DNA from 2 places in the Desulfitobacterium sp. genome. Region 2 is predicted to be linked to the other one. Evidence: riboswitches for the same ligand, from Rfam matches in the RefSeq annotation. Region 2 holds a riboswitch; the other holds the start of a gene.
The links. A riboswitch is a leader RNA that binds a small molecule or an ion and turns the genes downstream of it on or off. The one in region 2 is predicted to bind cyclic di-GMP.

Region 1 (9,570 bases), on a different contig from region 2:
CATGGCTTCCACAGCCTGACGACTTTCTCGTTGGATATCTCCCACAATACCTTGTATTCCTTCAACTGATTGGGAAGATTGCTCAGCAAGTTTACGAATTTCCTCAGCAACAACGGAAAATCCTCGCCCTGCTTCCCCAGCCCGAGCAGCCTCAATGGAAGCATTCAAAGCTAGAAGATTCGTTTGCTCCGCAATACTGGTAATTGCTGATAGAATCATACCAATAGCTTTTGATTTTTCATCCAGGTTGGAGATGACCTCGTTAATCTTATCAACGGAAACCTTACTCTCCTCGGTTTTAATCCGCAATTGTTCAACGGACAGGACTCCTCGATCATTCGCTTTTTGTGCCTCGCTTGAAGAGTCGACCATTTCCTTAGTATTCTCGCCAAGGGCTTCGATTTTTACTGCAAGTTGGGTAACCATTTTAGTCCCTTTTTCAGCCTGAGTAGCTTGAGCAGATGCCCCAACAGCAATCTGAGCGGCCGTTGCATTAACCTCTTCACTGGATGCCATGGTCTCCTCAGCACTGGCCGCCAAATCGTCGGCTGACTTATTCACCTGCTCGGCAACACTCTTAATATTGCCCACTAATCCGGCTAAGCGGGCCACCATATCATTTAAGGTATTAGACAACGCGCCCGTTTCATCGCGAGAGAAGGATTTCGCCCGAACGGTAAAATCTCCCGAACCAATTTTTTGACTATACTCAAGAAGTGACTTGAAGGCTTTCGTAAATCCATTGGTGATAAACAAGCCAACAATTATTGATAATATTGCAAAACTCACACTATAAATTACGGTACCTTTTAAAATCTTAGAAGTAGCTTCCTTAACCTCCTGATAACCTACTACACCAATAAATTTCCACTGGGTCTTCGCAAAGGTACTGAAGACACCGAATCGCTCTTCCTCATTATATATGTAATCCACGAATCCCTTTTCTTCTTGGGCCACGGCTTTCTTCAGCTCTTCCACAGGTAATTCTTGACCGATCAATGAGCTGTCAGGATGAACCATGATTTTACCGCTTTGATCTAATAAAATAACATAGCCTTCTTGACCAATTTTCATATTCCCAACCAAAATACTTAATGTCTCCAAAGCGATATCAACGCCTACAACCCCTGCAACTTTCTTCGTAGCCGGATCTTGAACGGGCATTGCCGCAGAAATGATGAGCTTCTTACTTGCCGTATCTACATAAGGCTCTGTCCAAATGGCCTCTCCACTAGCTATAGCCAACTTATACCAATCTGTGGCTGTAGGATTAAAGCCTTCAGGAATTTCCGCTGCTGGATAAACAATCATCCTTTGGTCCGCCGTTCCCAAATAAACATTAAGAATATCGGGATTGCTTTTTTTATAGATTTCAAAACTCCGGAGTGCATCTTCTGCGCTTTCCTGAAGGGCTGCAGATAGGATACCCTCCTCAGTACCGAGTCGGGCGAGATTTTGCTCATATCCCTTGAGGTATAGCTCAGTCGAATCTTTGGTACGCTCTACCGATTGTTCTGCTGAGTCCTTAAGTCCGTTTTTCAAAGCATCATGTGCATCTTTATAGCTAAAGAACCCTAACAAAGCTGTAGGAACAAAGGCTGCAAATAAGACGACTGCAAACACCTTCTGTCTGATTGTAAAACCCATATCATTTATCCCCTCTGCACCATTTTATCTATCCTATTTCTGCAGATTATACATTATTTATCTATTTTTTCGCAATAGATGTCATAAAAGAGCCAAAATTCTTATAATCTTGGCTTTATTGTTGATTCGCTCTTAGCTTTATGGTAAGCTATAAAGGCTTATACAATAAAATATTTCTTGCAGGGTTGGGGCAAACTTTGTGAAAGCAAAGGACGCTAAAGCTATGGGTCTAAGGCTGTTGAATACAGGCTATGATTGCCAGGCTACAAGTCGCTTAGAACTTCTTAGGGGAGAGTAGTTCCTTTTTGGACTACTCTCTTTTTATATTCTTTTTTACAAACACCAGCCGCAAAGGGGGTATCGGTTAATAGAATCGGGAACTACAGTTATAATTTTTGACTTATTAATTTCAGCAGGAGGGATCAGATTGAGTTCACAAACCAACAAGACTATCAATTTTCTACAGGAGTTTTCAATACCCCTAATCCTGGGAGTCGTAATTGCTCTTGCCTGGGCTAATCTAGCCCCAGATAGCTATCACCATTTCGTTCATAACGAAATAATCGGCAACATTTCTCTGCATTTTCTTGTTAACGATATTTTCATGGTGTTCTTTTTTGCTATGGCAGCCGTTGAAATCACCCAAAGTTTGTTGCCGGGCGGAAGTCTGAATCCGCTAAAAAGAGCTATCAATCCCCTAATGGCTACTGCCGGCGGAGTTTTGGGGCCGGCACTTTTATTTGTTGTCCTGAATTTCACCTTAGGCAGTCCTGAATTTGCAAGAGGCTGGGGTATTCCCACAGCCACAGATATTGCACTGGCTTGGCTGGTAGCAAGGATGGTCTTTGGAGCACATCATCCGGCTGTGTCTTTCTTACTGCTATTGGCAATTGTGGATGACGGTGTTGGGCTGACGATTATTGCCCTCTTTTACCCCGACCCTGCCAATCCGGTGGCACCCCTTTGGTTATTACTCACTCTGGCAGGGATCTTGGTCGCCTATATGCTCAAAAAGAAGAACATCCAAAGCTATTGGCCCTATATTATTTTGGGCGGATTATTAAGTTGGGCCGGACTTTTTCTCGCTCATATTCATCCTGCACTTGCTCTGGTGTTTATCGTTCCCTTCTTGCCTCACCCCTCTAGAGAAGAGGCAGGGCTATTTGAAGACAATCCAAATGATCACTCCACTCTAAAAAACTTTGAACATGAGTGGAAAACTTTTGTGGATTTCGGGCTTCTATTGTTCGGCTTAACCAATGCCGGGGTAGAGTTCTCCGAAATAAATTTGTTGTCCTGGTTAATTCTTGCTGCTTTATTAGCCGGAAAAACTATCGGGGTCTTCGTTATGGGTTCCCTAGCTACAATTCTAGGATTTCCCTTACCGAAAGGCATGGGCTATAAAGAACTGTTTGTTACAGGATTAATTGCCGCCATGGGACTTACGGTGGCCCTGTTTGTGGCCGGTGTCGCCTTTATCGACCCAGGTCTGCAAGGAGCAGCCAAGATGGGAGCACTATTTAGTGTAGTTACGGCACCACTGGCAATTATTGTTGGAAAGCTTGTCGGTATAAAGAAAAGCAAGTAAAGCAGCCATTAACTTTAAAGTCAATAACAAACCAACAACCAACAACGTTTATCTTGTATTTTATAAAAAAACATGCTATTTTATAGGTTAGAGTATTCGAGAGCTAAGACGCTCTATAGAGATTTTCCTAGCAGAGAGTCCTATTGAGTGTCTTTTTTCCTTTTTGTATAGTGGACAGGGGAGGATAAAAAATGGATATCTTCGGTAAAAACGTCTTTAATGATACGGTTATGCGCGCGAAACTACCCAAAAATACCTATAAAGCACTTCATAAAACTATTGACGAAGGACTTCCACTTAAACCGGAAGTAGCTGAAGTGGTCGCCAATGCCATGAAGGATTGGGCGATTGAAAACGGGGCAACCCATTATACCCATTGGTTTCAACCCATGACCGGGTACACCGCTGAAAAACACGACTCTTTTATCTCCCCCACCAATGATGGAAGAGTAATTATGGAGTTTTCCGGTAAGGAGCTTATTAAGGGCGAATCGGATGCATCCTCTTTTCCTAATGGCGGAATCCGTTCCACCTTTGAAGCCAGAGGATACACGGCTTGGGATTGTACCTCCCCGGCTTTCTTACGTGAAGATGCGGGTCAAGTTATCCTCTGTATCCCCACAGCCTTTTGCTCTTATACAGGGGAAGCTTTGGACAAAAAAACTCCCCTCCTCCGTTCAATGGAAGCCCTTTCTAAACAAGCTCTCCGTATCCTCCGCCTATTTGGTAATACCACCGCCAAACGGGTCACACCGACCGTAGGTGCCGAGCAGGAATTCTTTCTTATCGAAAAAAAATATCATCAAAAACGTTTAGATCTAATGTTGACCGGTCGCACCCTTTTCGGTGTCCTTCCCCCGAAAGGGCAAGAGATGGAAGACCATTATTTTGGCATCATCAATGAGCGGGTTGCTGCCTTTATGCAAGAAGTGAATGTGGAATTATGGAAGCTGGGGGTCTCCGCTAAAACCCAACATAAAGAAGCGGCCCCCGGGCAATATGAAATCGCCCCGATTTTTGCTACTACCAATATTGCCACCGATCATAATCAAATCATCATGGACACCTTGCATAAGGTTGCTAATCGTCATGGCCTTGCTTGTCTCCTTCACGAAAAACCTTTTGCCGGAGTGAATGGATCCGGAAAACATAACAACTGGTCCTTAAGTACTGATGAAGGCGCAAATTTATTGGAGCCTGGGAAAACTCCCCATGAGAACGCCCAATTCCTGACCTTTCTCTGTGCTGTGATGAAAGCCGTAGATGATCATGCCGTTCTTCTAAGAGCTTCGGCAGCAAACGCCGGAAATGATCATCGTCTAGGAGCACATGAGGCCCCTCCGGCTATTATCTCCATTTTCCTAGGTGAAGAACTGTCCGATATTATTGAGCAACTTAAAAACGGCAAACCAAATACTTCGAAACAGGGCGGACAACTTACCATCGGTGTAACTACCCTTCCTTCCTTACCCAAGGATTCCACAGACCGGAACCGCACTTCTCCCTTTGCTTTTACCGGCAACAAGTTCGAGTTCCGAATGGTTCCCTCTTCACTCTCCATTGCCGGACCCAATGTAGTGATCAACACAATCGTGGCAGAGGTCCTCTCCCAAATTGCTGATCGCTTAGAAAAAGCGGAAGCCTTTCATGAGGAGCTTCAAACCATCCTTCAGGAAATTGCCGTAAATCATTCCCGGATTATTTTCGATGGCAACGGTTATTCTGCTGATTGGATAAACGAAGCAGAAAAACGTGGCTTACCCAATATCACCTCTACAGTAGAAGCTATTTCCGCCTTTGTCAGCGCTAAAACCATAAATCTTTTTCAAAAACATGGGGTGTTTAATGTCGCGGAACTCCACTCCCGTTACGAAATCTATCTTGAACAATATTCCAAAACTATTAACATCGAAGCATTGACCATGGTGGATGTCGCAAAGCGACAAGTACTTCCCGCCGTAATGCGTTACTCTACCGAACTGGCTAACTCCATTAACACTATTCGTGCAGCTGATCCTGAAACTGATATCTCTGCCCAGAAATCCTTATTGAATGAGATCTCTCCCTTGTTGAGGGAGTTAAATCACAAAATCAAGGCCCTTCAAGAAGCCACCAACATGGCCAAGCAACTTCACGGTGACGCCTATAAACAAGGAATTTTCTACCGCGATGTGGTCTTCAAGGCTATGAACGATTTGCGTCAGGTAGTTGACCAACTGGAAGTACTCATTGATTACGAAATGTGGCCCCTACCTTCTTATACAAAGATGTTGTTTAGAATATAATTTTTAGTTTTAGGGATAATTAACTCAGGCTAGCGAAAAATCGCTAGCTTTTTATTTTATTGGGTACTTTATAGGAGATTAAAAAAGTTGATGCTATAATATTGAATAATATTGAGGAAATTCCTAATTGTTGATCAGATGAAATGAAAGGTGAACATTCATGAACTCCCTTGAATTTATTGTGCGGATTGAATTCGTCGATCGCCCAGGCTTAGGCTATGACATTTTCCAGCGTTTCGAAGCCAACAATATTGATAAAGTCGGGATGGAAGTTACTCAAGGGCAAGAAATGATGATAAAATTTCGCTGCTCTACTCAGAGGGAATCAGAAGCTCTTATCCAAGATCTTCTGACCGTCCACGATGTAGTATCGGTAAACCTAGCCGACCACATGCCTTATGAAGAGAGGGCGCTTGAACTCAACACGATTCTTAACCTTGTTAGTGAAGGAATTGTTGCCATTAATACTAAACACCAAATCACTCATATCAACGATGTTGCCGCTCAGATCTTTCATACAACTCGTGAGAAAGCTATCGGCCAAAATGCAGAATACTTATTTGATCCCGATCCTCCTATCCTTGATACCCTGAAAACTGGTATCCCCTATAGTTTAAAAGAACGAAAAATCCGCAGGGATCATCAGCTTATTCATTTCCTGACCAGTGGTGTTCCTATTTTCAATAATAAAGGACAGATTATTGGTGGAGTCATGACCATCAAGGATTTTCGGCAGGTGGAAGAAATCCTTTCCAAAGTCGAGCGGAAACCTCAATCAACAACCTTTGATCAGATCATATATCAAAGTCGTCTTATGAAAGATCTTATTGAGACCGCTAAAACCGTAGCCCGGGGTACTTCTACCATTCTCCTTCGCGGAGAAAGCGGTACGGGAAAAGAACTGTTCGCCAAAGCAATCCACGCCGAAAGTCCTCGCTCCCAATCAGCCTTCATCCCCATTAACTGCGCCGCTCTACCAGACACCCTTTTGGAAAGTGAACTTTTCGGCTATGAAGAAGGTTCCTTTACAGGAGCGACTAAGGGAGGAAAAAAGGGGCTTTTTGAGCAAGCGAATGGTGGCACACTTTTTCTGGATGAGATTGGAGAAATATCGCCCCATGTTCAGGTTCGGCTACTAAGGGTTCTGCAAGAAGGAAGAGTCCGGCGGGTCGGTGGTGCCAAGGAAATCCCTGTAGATGTTCGTATTATTGCTGCAACCCACCGCAACCTTGAGGAAATGATCAAAAAGGGACAATTCAGAGAAGACCTTTACTATCGTTTAAATGTTATTCCCCTTCAGATTCCAGCGTTACGGGAGAGACCCGAAGATATCCCTCTCGTTGCCCAGGCTTTGACCAGAAAAATTGCTAAAAAACTAGGGAAGCCTGAAGTCCACCTCACCAAAGAGAGCATAGAGTTGCTGATGGCCCAAAAATGGCCAGGGAATGTTCGGCAACTAGAGAATCTGCTGGAGAGAATCATCAATCTAAATCAGGACTATCTGATAACCCCCAGCTCCCTTTATGAATGGGCAGATCTAACTCCTGAAACACCTAAACTTGATTCAGAAAACGTACCAAATCAGATTTCTATTCCTCTTGTTGAACCTTGGCCGCCTCTAAAAGATATTGTCGCCGAAGTTGAGCGCCAGGTCTTACTGAAGGTATTGAAAAAATACCGTTCTTCCCGTAAGGCCGGTAAAATATTGGGAGTTTCCAATACGACGATTCTGAATAAGATCAATGCCTATGGAATTCGTAAGGCCGATGAAGGAGAAGATTAAAGAGCAAAAATAAGGTAAAAGTGATAAGTTTTTTTATCGCGTGATAAGAAATGTTGACAACCTTTCTTATCACTTTTATTTTGCCAAAAATCTTTTTCCCATATTTTAGACATTATTCGACTAATACCAAGAATATATCGAACATTTTATAAAAATATTAATGTTTTTTTATATGCTAAGTTGGCATACAACTTGCACTATTCGGAAATGAGATCTCTTAAATAACTTTTTGGAAGGGGAAATCTTATGAGTTCAAATGAAAATGGTATGCACCGAGGTCTTAAAAACCGGCATATCCAAATGATTGCTCTGGGTGGAGCAATTGGTACAGGTCTCTTTTATGGTTCCGCATCAACGATTCAGCTTGCAGGCCCCGCTATCACATTTTCCTATCTTATCGGTGGATTAGTTATCTTTTTCATCATGCGGATGTTGGGGGAAATGTCCGTCGATGAGCCTGTTTCCGGATCTTTTAGTCACTTTGCCTATAAGTACTGGGGTGAATTTCCCGGATTCCTCTCGGGTTGGAACTATTGGTTTAACTACATTGTCGTCAGTATGGCTGAATTGACTGCTGTCGGAATCTATGTGAACTATTGGTTTCCTGATGTCCCACATTGGATGACTGCCCTGGTATTCCTTGTTATCATTACCCTGCTTAATCTCATCAGTGTCGGTATGTTTGGTGAATTTGAATTTTGGTTCGCTATTATCAAGGTCGTCGCTATTCTCGGAATGATTGTTTTTGGATTATTCCTCATTTTCTCTGGAATCAATGGCAAAGCTACCGGTTTCAGCAATCTTTGGATTCATGGAGGTTTTCTTCCGAATGGAATGATCGGTCTTATATTCTCTTTAGTACCCGTAATGTTTAGTTTTGGTGGAATCGAGCTCATTGGAATCACCGCTGGTGAAGCGGATAATCCCAAAAAATCAATTCCCAAAGCCATTAATCAGGTCATGTGGAGAATTCTAATCTTCTATGTGGGAGCCCTTTCAGTAATGATGGTTATTTATCCCTGGAACCAAGTGGGTGCAGACGGAAGTCCATTCGTTCAAATCTTTTCCAAAATCGGGATTCCCGCTGCCGCAACAATCCTCAACGTCGTTGTTTTAACCGCTGCTCTTTCCGTGTATAACAGCGGTATCTACAGTAACGGGCGTATGCTTTACAGTCTGGCTACTCAAGGTAATGCTCCCAAAGCATTTGCCAAATTGAACAAAAGAGGGATTCCCGTTGCAGGAGTATTAGTATCCTCGGCTATTACTTTAGTGGCTGTTGTGCTGAATTATCTACTCCCTGGCGAAGTTTTTATGTATCTCATGGCGGTAGCGATTATCGCCGGAATTATTAACTGGACCATGATTATTGTCACGAATCTAAAATTCCGCAAAGCGAAAATCGCTCAAGGCGAAGCCGATAAAATTGAATTTAAGACCCCTTTCTACCCCTTCATCAACTATTTCTGCGCCGCTTTCCTGGCTATGATCGTAGTGCTCATGGCATTTACAGAAAGCATGAAAATGGCCGTCTTCGTTCTGCCGATTTGGCTTCTTATCCTGTGGATTGGCTTTAAGATTAAAAACGCAAAAACCAAGAGCTCAACGAATTAGTTGGCACGAATCTTGCATAGTTATTAAGGCAGATCTTCATTCAAACCCACATTTAATACTTTATGCCAAATACCGTCCGCTCATCATTTCGATAACCGGGGTATAAATAAAAAAATGGAGGTATTTGTTATGGCAATCAAGTATGTACCAGAACCGTTCCGCATCAAGGTGGTAGAACCCTTACGGATGCTTACCCGCGAAGAGAGAGAGGAAAAAATCGCCGAGGCTAAGTACAATCTTTTCAACTTAAAAGGTGAAGATTGCTACATCGATTTACTCACCGATTCCGGAACCAATGCCATGAGCCAAGAGCAGTGGGCCGGTGTGATGAGAGGCGATGAGGCGTATGCAGGTGCTTCCAGCTACTATAAACTTTTGGAAGCAGGTAAGGATATCTTTGGCTACGGCTATATCCAGCCTGTTCACCAAGGTCGTGCAGCTGAGAAAGTTGTCTTCCCCTTATTACTCAGCGAAGGTAAATTTGCAATTTCCAACATGTTTTTTGATACCACTCGCGCCCATGTCATCTTGTCTGGTGCCAGACCCATTGACTGCGTAGTAGAGGAAGCAAAAGATCCATCAAAACGTGCTCCCTTTAAAGGGAATATGGACATTGTTAAGATGGAAGCAATTATCAAAGAAAAGGGTCCCGA
Region 2 (9,570 bases):
TACCAAAAGTTTTTAAGCGTTTGGCCCCCATAATAAGCTGTTGGTCGAGGGGATGATAAAACAAAATCCGTTCCTCATCCGCAAAGTTCTGCCAAAAAGAAAGCACGCTTTTTAGATTTAATTCCCTCTTTCGGTATTCCAAAACAATTATCTCCCGTTCAAAAATATTCTTCAAACCCAAGCAATGAACCCAGGTTCACTTCTTTAATTAGGATCTTACGCCCATTCCTATTTTTTGTCAATCAAAAAATAAAAGGCCATGAAGCTGTTGTTATTACAGTTTCATGGCGAATCATATTTTTTAAGCTGTACCATTTCCAGAAGGCATCAATCGTTCCTCCGCCTTCGCAATTTCTTCCTCCAGTTCTTCCAATTGCCTGATTAATTCCGGCTTGACGGAGTGAGCCGGCCAACGGGCTTTTAGATCTGCAAGCTCCTTTTGAAGCTTAACTAACTTTTCTTGATATAGCGCCCTGATCTCGTTATCCGCTGCTCCAACATCATTACCCTCCACAAGAATCCTCCTTTGCCTGAAAGGTTATCGCCCCTTGCATGCAAACTTCCATGCAATTCTCGCACTCAACACACAAAGTTGGATTGACCACCGGCAGGTGGGCGACCATCTTTATGGCCCCACTGGGACAAGCATGAACACAACGCTGACACCCTCGGCAGAGTTTTTCCAATACATATGCCGCCATCCAACCACCCATCCTTTTCCTCCTGCATTAGCCGAAAAACTACATAACTGCTTTCGTTTCCCTATCTTCCGATTATCTTTTCTTACCCGATACAATCTCAAAAGGCCAATTGACAATACCACCTAAATTCTTCACATTGGTATAGCCCAATTTGGTTAAAATTCTCACGGCGGCGGCACTCCTGTTACCACTCCGGCAATAAACCAATATTTCCGCATCTTTATTAGGCAGTTTCTTGGCAGCTTGGACTTTTAAACTGTTCAGGGGCAGCAAAATGCTCCTTGGAATACGCTTTTCCTCATATTCTTCCTTAGTTCTAACGTCCAACAGCACAATGCCTTTCGTCGAATCTAAGCGTTGTTTAGCCTCTTGGGGACTGATTCTTAACTTCTTATCACCGGAATTTTTAACCAGCTTCCAGACCAAGATTAATATCACTAGGACAATTATTGCTAAAGTTGGATCCATAACTCAAGCTCCTTTCTAGATACCCCTATAGGGTATATAGAAATTATAAATCGGCACTCTCTAATTTGTCAATTATAAAAACAGAAGCTCCTCTCAAACTAAACAGTTTTTTACTGTTTAATTTGAGAGGAGCTTTTACTTCACGTACACACAGTTGGCACTCCCATTTTCTAATTAACTCCGGCTTGACAGAGTGAGCGGGTCAACGAGCTTTAAGAACTGCAAGCTACTTTTGAAGCTGAACCAGTTTTTCTTTATACAGTACCCTTTTTCGTATTCCCGGCTCCGGCATCATTATCCTATCTAGTATTGTACTAATCCGTAATTTAAATATTATTTTTTAATAGATAGATATTATAGACATTTTCAGGTTCAGACTTACTGTATAGTCCAATAAAAGCAATTTTCCCAGTTGGGGAGATAGTAGGACTAGAAATATTTTGAAAGTCTGGAGTAACTACCTTTTCTTCTTTTGTAGTAATGTTTAATACCTTTAACCTTTGCGGATAATAATTTTGTTCTGAAAGTTTATCTGTTAAGTATTGAATATATAATAATCTGTCCTTAAGAGGTGGAGTATCTATGAGAAGGGCTCCACTTTCGAAGGATTCATCTACAGTCTTGTTATTTACATTAATAGTATAAAGTTTAGGAATTTTACCAAAGTTTTCACCTAGACTAACAGATGCAAAGTTTCGATTATCTTCAAACCACCATCCGAAACCGTGGGCTTCCACTGGATACTCCCAAATCTTCTTTCCATCTACCGTAACAAATACATATTTAAAAGGGTTTACCCCATTTATCGTATAACAAAGTATTTGTCCATCATTTGACCATTTTGGTTCACCCGGTACTTGTTTTTCCTTTTCACTATAATTGCTTTCGAAAAGTTGAACAGGAGTTGAATATGGAATGGTATCTATAAAAAGACCTTGTTCATTGTCATATGCAATCTTTTTTCCATCAAAGCTTATATCCGCTATATTACTTCCTTCTGGATACTTGATTGTTCCGGTAACTGTAAATGTTTGTAAGTCAATATGCAGGGCTCTGTCGAGTCCTTGAAGAATTAGGTCACCATTGATTAACTTTTTAAGCCGAATAATTTGGTCCATTCCTATAAAAAAACCATCATAAATTAAATGAGGTTTATTATCTTCTTGAATGTTTATGTAGTAAATGCGAGAGGTAAGATTATCTTGATGTGTAGGTGAACGGTCATCTAAGATTATCAACATTGATCTATCATCTATCCATCTAACACTTTGAAGTCTATAATTATCTGCAACTGGAAATGATAATTTCTCAAAATCATATCCTTTAAGGGAAATATCGGAAATTTGGACTTCTGCATTATTATTTTTCTCAAATACGGGGTTTTTCACCCATTCCGCATTTTTCGAACATCCATTAACAAGTAGTGAGACAGTGATGATCGTCAAAAGAACTATCTTTTTCATATGATTAAGTTCCTTTCTTTGATACGAGAAGTAAGCAGCACAGTGGTATGATGGTACTGCTTACTTCATGAACGCAAGTGATAAAATAAATGAATATATTTTTAACCTTTTTGTTAAATGTGCCAAGTCATAAAGCCATATGGAATTCTACATTCAAGTATATCATCTTTACCTGAAGGCATATAAGTACCGGAATCATATGCCTGAAAATGTACATGTCCCATTTTTGTAGACTGTGTCCCCAATTGGGTTGAAGTGCTCACAGTGTCATTTTTACTCAGAGTGGTATTATTTACATGCATGTACGTAATTGATTCAGCCAAGTAATCATCATAAACTTGTACATAACCGTCAAGATCTCCTCCAATAACAGCTGTTAAAACCGGACCATTAGTTGCACTTTTAACTGGTGCACCATTATAATACTTTACGTCTACCCCTTCATGGGTTCCACCCGGAATCCCATCGTAGGAACCATATGGGTCTACAAAGGCACCATCCCATTCGCCATAAAGATAATAAGAGTATGTTCCGTACGCCGGATCAGATGATAAGTTAAAGATATGCTTTGTATATTGCTTAGAAGCACTTACATACCAAGCTATATCACTAGATGTAATAGATACGGCTGGATTAAAATAGTTAACTGCTCCGCCACCATCGGGAATATTTGGATAATTGTTATAACCATAAGGAGGAGTTGCCATCAAAGTACTTGCAGCAAGCATAGAATTTATTGTGCTATCATCTTTATTTGCTATCTCATCAAATGTATAACCTGCTCGACGAAGACCTTCTATTTGCTGCTCAGAAAGATTTAAGTTATTAAATCTTTCTTTTAAACGCTCGGGTATTTTATTCGTGTCATCATCGATAGCGGCCATACCAAAGACTGAGGCATCAACAATTTTGCCATTTTTAAGAGTATCACGAATAGTATCTAGAGTAATATTTGATATTTCCTTTTCAGACAAACCATAAGCTTTTAGAATATTCATTTGATTTTCGGTTAATTTTTTTGAAATATTAGTTTGATTTGCGAAAACCGAATTACTCGAAAACCCCATAATTAAAACTAAGCAAGTTACCAATGCTATTATTTTTTTCATAATATTTCTCCTTATATTTCTCCTTTTCACCAATCTATTATACAACTGAAGGGATTAAAGCAGGCACAAATTCCCTCCTTTTAATGAATCTCCCTTCACAAACATCCCCAGAAGGTGTACCATAAAGACACCTACAATTTGTGTAGGGGCAATGACGCCAACAGATCAATTGCTACTTTGCGGGTATGATTGATTTGATGGCGTCTCTTATTTAAATGGCAAATGCCATCTAAATACTAGGGTTTACTCTATAGCTGCAATAGCGGCTTTATACTATGGAATATAAACCGCTTCAGTATAAGAATAACCGTTTTCATAAGTTGATCCGTTATATGCAGCGTGTTCCGCAAACACCCGGTAATAATACCCGGACGACACACTTAAATTTTGGCCTCCGGACACATATGATGAGGTGGAAGATGTGTAGTCGTAAGATTGAAGATTATACCAATTCCCATTTGATAAATACTGAAGGTGCAGGGTTACTCCGATTTGTAAAACCGGGTAATAAGTTGAAGTATAACCTGAGATAGTAATTTTCCCATTTCCATTGTCTGATAGCTGGCTGCCTCCCCCTGAAATGGTTTGGTAGGTTAGGGGCTGTACTAACTTGCCGACGCTTATGTCGTTAGTAGCACCCTGAGCTGTTAAAGGAATCAAAAGTAATAGCAAGGTTAAAAACACGGGTAATACTCTTTTCACGGATAATTCCTCCTTAAAAGTACTTTCACTCTTAAGACAACCGAAATAAAGCAAAGGTTACAAAAAATGCTATCCGAAAAGTATTTTTTAGAAAAAAATTAGGGGCTTCTCTTAATAAGAGAAAGCCCCTTTACTCTCATGCTAACTGATAGATTCTGCGATTCTTAAGAATTCGTCCGTCGATAATTGCCCCGTTAATCTTAACAAAAGTCCACGTTGATACCAGGTTAAAACGTTGATGCCATTTTTCTGTTGTAATAGAGTCGCCGGTGTTCCATTTATCATAATATCTTTGTTGACCGCATCATCGGTGTCATATAATGAGCCCTGGGAAATTGTTGATATTGTATTTTGCTGGGTTAAAATCAGTAATTGACCCTGAACATCATAATCCATCGTTATTCTCTTAACATCTGAACTAAGGTTGGAAATTGAAATTTTCTTAGTCTTTGTTCCGTGTGGTAGATACTTAGGCTCCGCTATTTTAAAATAAACATTCTTTTGGGCTTCCTCCAAAGTGATCTCTTCCTCAACAAGTGCCCCAAGATTGTTAACTGTGGGAGTTTTCGTTACGGTAGGATTGCTATTAATCGTCTCGGTTTTGTTTTGTGTAGTTTCACCTACTATATGACTGAGCATTTGGAGAAAACGTTCACCGAAAGCATAAGCTTGAACCGGTTTAAATAATGTCACAGAGCTAATGGTTAAAATAAACACCGCCAAAGCAGCTACCAAGGTCTTTGGCATTATCCAGCGTTTCTTTTTCTCCGTTAAAACAATGTTCTTAAACTTAAGCCATTCTTCATCTATAGAAGGAACCGGTATTTGTTCTAATTCCGAAGTTATGCGTTCCTTAATTAACCTATCAAGTTGTTCATCGCTTAATCTCATAGGGCCCCCCCCTTTTCAAGACGTCATCTGTAGATTCTTGTATAGACATAACTTCTTTAAAGTTGCCTCTTGCCCTATACAAACGGATTTTTACATTTGGTACAGTTAACTTCAAAATAGACGCAATCTCTTCTAATGTCAAGTCTAAGTAATATTTTAAAACCAATATTTCGGAATCATGTGCCGATAGAACATTTAGGACTCGTTCTACTTGATCCTTAATTGAATAAGCATGTTCAAAGGATTCTTCTACCAGGAATGTTTTAATATTATCTGTAATAGGAATACCTTTAAAACGGCTTGATGATTTGACCAGATTCTTCGCTTCATTAACAGTTATTGTAGTAACCCAAGCGGAGAACTTAGCTTTATCCTTAAGCTGATTCCATTTTCGATACGCCTGCAAAAAAGCCTGTTGGACTGCATCCTTGCTGAGTTCTTTATCTCTGGTTATCGAATAAGCGATTTGGTATAACTTGCTATAGTACTGTCTGAACAAGATTTCGAATAGTTCCAAGGAATCTAAACTGAAATCCATATATAAATTCCCCCTATAGTAATTTAAAATAATTTAAACTGAAAAACTCACAATAAAAGCCCTTCTCCAAAGCGAAAGAAAGGCTAACAACCTGAATTATAATGGCAACCTGGCAGTCATAGCTAATAGCCTTAGACCCATAGCTTTGCGCCCCCATCTTTCGACGAGTTTACCCTTATCATCTTTTTAGGTATATAATACCATTTTTTTGTCGAGTATATTGTCGAAATTTGGAATACTCATAATTATCTTTAATACTCAGATCAATTTACGAGAATATGGCTGGTTGAGGAGGGATCTACCCGATCCTTAGCATAAGCTAAGACCCGTGCCCGAACCGTTAAACCGTACCACTGATTGTACTCATCCTTAAGATTCTCAGGGAAGTTCTTGGTTAAGGTCTCGGATTCTACCAGCAGTAATAATCCCTTTTCTTTTGCCCGATAAAGTCTTCCAACATCAGCGGTGATGAGGAGATCTGCTTGGGAATCCTTCCCTTCCCGCGCAAGACGCTCGATCAATTCATCAGATTTTCCCTCGATAATATTAACCCTGATCACCGTTTCCTTGGCAAATTGATCAGGAAGCTGCTTGTCCGTTTCATAGTGACGGTCGGAATAAATGTTAACCACTTGATTTTCATCCCCACCTTGCTATGAGCCTGAAGTGGAAGAACTTGCAGAACAACCTGTTAGTACCGCTCCAGCCAATGTCATTACAGCAAGTAAACCTGCAAAGTCGCGCTTTTTTTTCATAAGTAATTTCCCCCCTTCGTAAATATAATAAATTTCTTAGAGAAATTTATTATATTTATTTTGCCGGTTAGCCAACGCTAATCGAGGGGTAAAAAAAACCGCCATTATTTAATGACGGGCTATGAGGGCTTATCTGACAACAACAGTCGTGCAATTGGCATGGGCGATAACTTTATGACTTACGCTGCCAAGAAAAAACCTTGAAACAGCATTTATACCGCGGCTGCCGATGACAATTTCGGTGGCTCCAATTTTAACCGCTTCATCGCATATTGCTTCTGCCGGATCACCGATCAATGTTTTGGCCTCGAAGGCAACACCGGAATCTTTAAATTTGGCAACTGCCTTGGCGATTATTGCTTCTGCCTCCGCGACTAATTCTTTTTCCATTTCAACTGCATCGTAAACCACCCGACTTGAATGGGGGGTTACCGATTCCCGGACATGAACAATCTCAACATCTGCATTATTATTCTTGGCCATGATTAATGCGTACTCGGCTGCTTTCATGGCGTGTTTTGAACCATCAAAGGCGAGCAAAATCTTGTGAAGCATCTACGTCACTCCTTTTTATGTAATTCTCCCTATATTTTACTAAGGAGACTTAGCTTGCGTCAAGCTTTTCGCCTTATCTTAAACCATAACCCTAAGCTTGTCCCCTATTCCTTTAAGGGTTTCCAAATTTTGAGCAATCACTTGTGTTGCTTTTGCTTGTTCCTGGGTAATCGCGCTGCTTCCTTCGACATTATTTTGAACCCTAACCACAGATTCATGGAATCGTTTGAGCATCTCCTCAATATTCTTGGCAGATCTATTGCTCTCGTCCGCTAGCTTGCGCACTTCCTCGGCGACTACTGAGAATCCCCTGCCATGTTCACCTGCCCGCGCAGCCTCAATAGCTGCATTAAGACCTAACAGGTTAGTTTGCTGAGCAACCCGTCGAAGGACATCTAATATTTCCGAGATTCTATTCATCTCCTGGGTGGTTGTTTGGGCAATAGTGGACGATTCCTGACTTGACGCAGCAAGTTCCTCCGAAGAAGCTGCTAGTTCCTCAACGAAAGCGGCAGCCTGTTCTAACCCGGAATACAGCTCAGCTAACACCTGTTCAAAGCGACGAGTCTTTTCCCGCTCCTTATCTCGCTCTCGTTCCTGAGCTTGGGCGATTTTTAACGCCTCATTGATGGTTCTTTTCATAGCCGGTAAACCCGACTCCAGAAGACTCACCAAATACCCCCGCTCTTCAGCTGCCGTGTACCCTCCTTTATCCCCAACAATGCCTTCAACACCATTCTTTTGCAACTGTTCGAGAATCTTTGGTATTTCCTCAAGAGTATTCCATGATCTAATATAGATCACAAGATCACCTAAGTTAAAATCCGAATTGCCTATTTCCAAAAAACCCTTATGGGCTACCACGCCAATTTTAGTCGCTCCATTAACAATCAGCCGCTGAGCCGCTTCTAACATCTCATCGATAGTCATGGTAAGCCCCACTATGGGCTTATCCGTATTTTTTCGCAGTAAGTCAACCATAAGGCCCCTGCTGATAAAAACATCAGTTTCAGGATTACTGCGAATTACCTCTGTACCCCTTTCAAAACTCACAACTTCAATGGGAAAAGACACATTGAGTTCCAGCTTTGCTTGTTCCGCGATTTGCGCCATACCAGGAGTCAGTGCTACGAAAAAGATCGATTCCATAGTTCTAATACCTCCATCACCCTTTTCCCTTTGAATAGGAATATTCTCCTTTTTTCATGCCAAATCCTTCATATTCGAAATGAGTGGTTAGGAAAATATAATTTCTTTGCAACTATTTGATAACTTCTTGTTGGCTTCGCCGGATTAGGACTGCATATCTTCAAATAAAACTTTTATATCACCAATATCGTAATAAGAAATTAGCGAGGACATGAAAAGTACCTTCGTGATCTGGTTGTCGGCCAGGTATTTCTCAAAGACTTCTGAATTAAATGCACCGTATTTGTCTTTAAAGAGTCCCGGACTGATAAAGATGGTTTTGTTAAAGTGTGAGGCAAGGACATCACGATTGATGTTGGAAAATGAATCGGCGAAGATCAAAATGTTATCCAGGTTCTCATTATTCTGTTCAAAGACAATCTCCGCTTCACGGGGGTGATAGAGGCTTGCATAGTGATCAGTTCCTCTATCGGTACTGAATTTTTTCGCCTTGTACAGGTCAAGCCTTCCATATTGCTCTTGCGGCTCGCCATTGTAATAAATCTTCATCTGCGGCAAGTCATAGACAACTTTGGAAATTGTATCTGAGATATCAATACTGTATTCAATCCGTCTTGCCAAATATCCATAAAAGGTAACGTCATTAAAATCCGCGACATCGATTGGTTCTCTTGGTTTAACCGTATCTCCGTAAATCAAACTGATAATTTCCTCGTAACCTTTTTTCCCGCCAATATGGTTCCAATGGTGGTCGGTTAGAAAGTAGGAATCTAAAGCGTTTTCCAAGGAATTGTATTTTGAACAGGCAAAATGATCAAGCTGTGTTTTGAACAAGTCGATATACTCTGCCGAAGTTCCGGTAATATCGAAATAGGACAAATCATTCAAGAATAAGGGCAGGTATACATAGAAATCAACTTGGGGATAGCGTTGTTTGACCATTTTTATTTTATTGATATTGCTTTTTACTGTAGCCAATCGTTCTTCATTAGGGGCTTCCGGTGTTTTAATCAGCCGATTCAATTCTTTTACATAAGAAACCTCGGCATCGGCAAGGGGTACTGAATAGAACCTCTTTTCCGGTTTAGCAGGTTCCGGATCAACCGGGGTGTCCAGCTCTTGCGAATCAGAATTAGTATTTTCAATTGTACCAATGGTTTTATGTGAGCCTTGCAAACTAATTAATTTATCAAAGAGCTGATAATCAATGAAGGAAAGCTTTGTGTTTACCTGTTGAAG

Region 1: linked by a shared signal. The riboswitch ahead of AC1U9U_RS09680 (Na+/H+ antiporter NhaA) and the one ahead of AC1U9U_RS00730 (RNA polymerase sigma factor) in region 2 are both predicted to bind cyclic di-GMP.

Annotation. Positions count from the first base shown of each region.
Region 1 is NZ_CEVWNY010000055.1:3,930-13,499, reverse strand. Features, by position in the region: gene AC1U9U_RS09685 (methyl-accepting chemotaxis protein) at 1-1,647, opposite strand, end outside; cyclic di-GMP riboswitch class I at 1,827-1,918, shown strand; gene AC1U9U_RS09680 (Na+/H+ antiporter NhaA) at 2,075-3,235, shown strand; gene AC1U9U_RS09675 (glutamine synthetase III family protein) at 3,427-5,520, shown strand; gene AC1U9U_RS09670 (sigma-54 interaction domain-containing protein) at 5,681-7,303, shown strand; gene AC1U9U_RS09665 (amino acid permease) at 7,550-8,917, shown strand; gene AC1U9U_RS09660 (tryptophanase) at 9,047-9,570, shown strand, end outside.
Region 2 is NZ_CEVWNY010000002.1:25,565-35,134, forward strand. Features, by position in the region: gene AC1U9U_RS00690 (isochorismate synthase) at 1-142, opposite strand, end outside; gene AC1U9U_RS00695 (histidine kinase) at 302-514, opposite strand; gene AC1U9U_RS00700 (DUF362 domain-containing protein) at 504-713, opposite strand; gene AC1U9U_RS00705 (rhodanese-like domain-containing protein) at 774-1,169, opposite strand; gene AC1U9U_RS00710 (hypothetical protein) at 1,496-2,632, opposite strand; gene AC1U9U_RS00715 (M23 family metallopeptidase) at 2,746-3,741, opposite strand; gene AC1U9U_RS00720 (hypothetical protein) at 4,015-4,443, opposite strand; gene AC1U9U_RS00725 (DUF4367 domain-containing protein) at 4,585-5,334, opposite strand; gene AC1U9U_RS00730 (RNA polymerase sigma factor) at 5,318-5,872, opposite strand; cyclic di-GMP riboswitch class I at 5,973-6,056, opposite strand; gene AC1U9U_RS00735 (type 2 periplasmic-binding domain-containing protein) at 6,136-6,504, opposite strand; gene AC1U9U_RS00740 (universal stress protein) at 6,757-7,182, opposite strand; gene AC1U9U_RS00745 (PrpR N-terminal domain-containing protein) at 7,261-8,331, opposite strand; gene AC1U9U_RS00750 (hypothetical protein) at 8,476-9,570, opposite strand, start outside.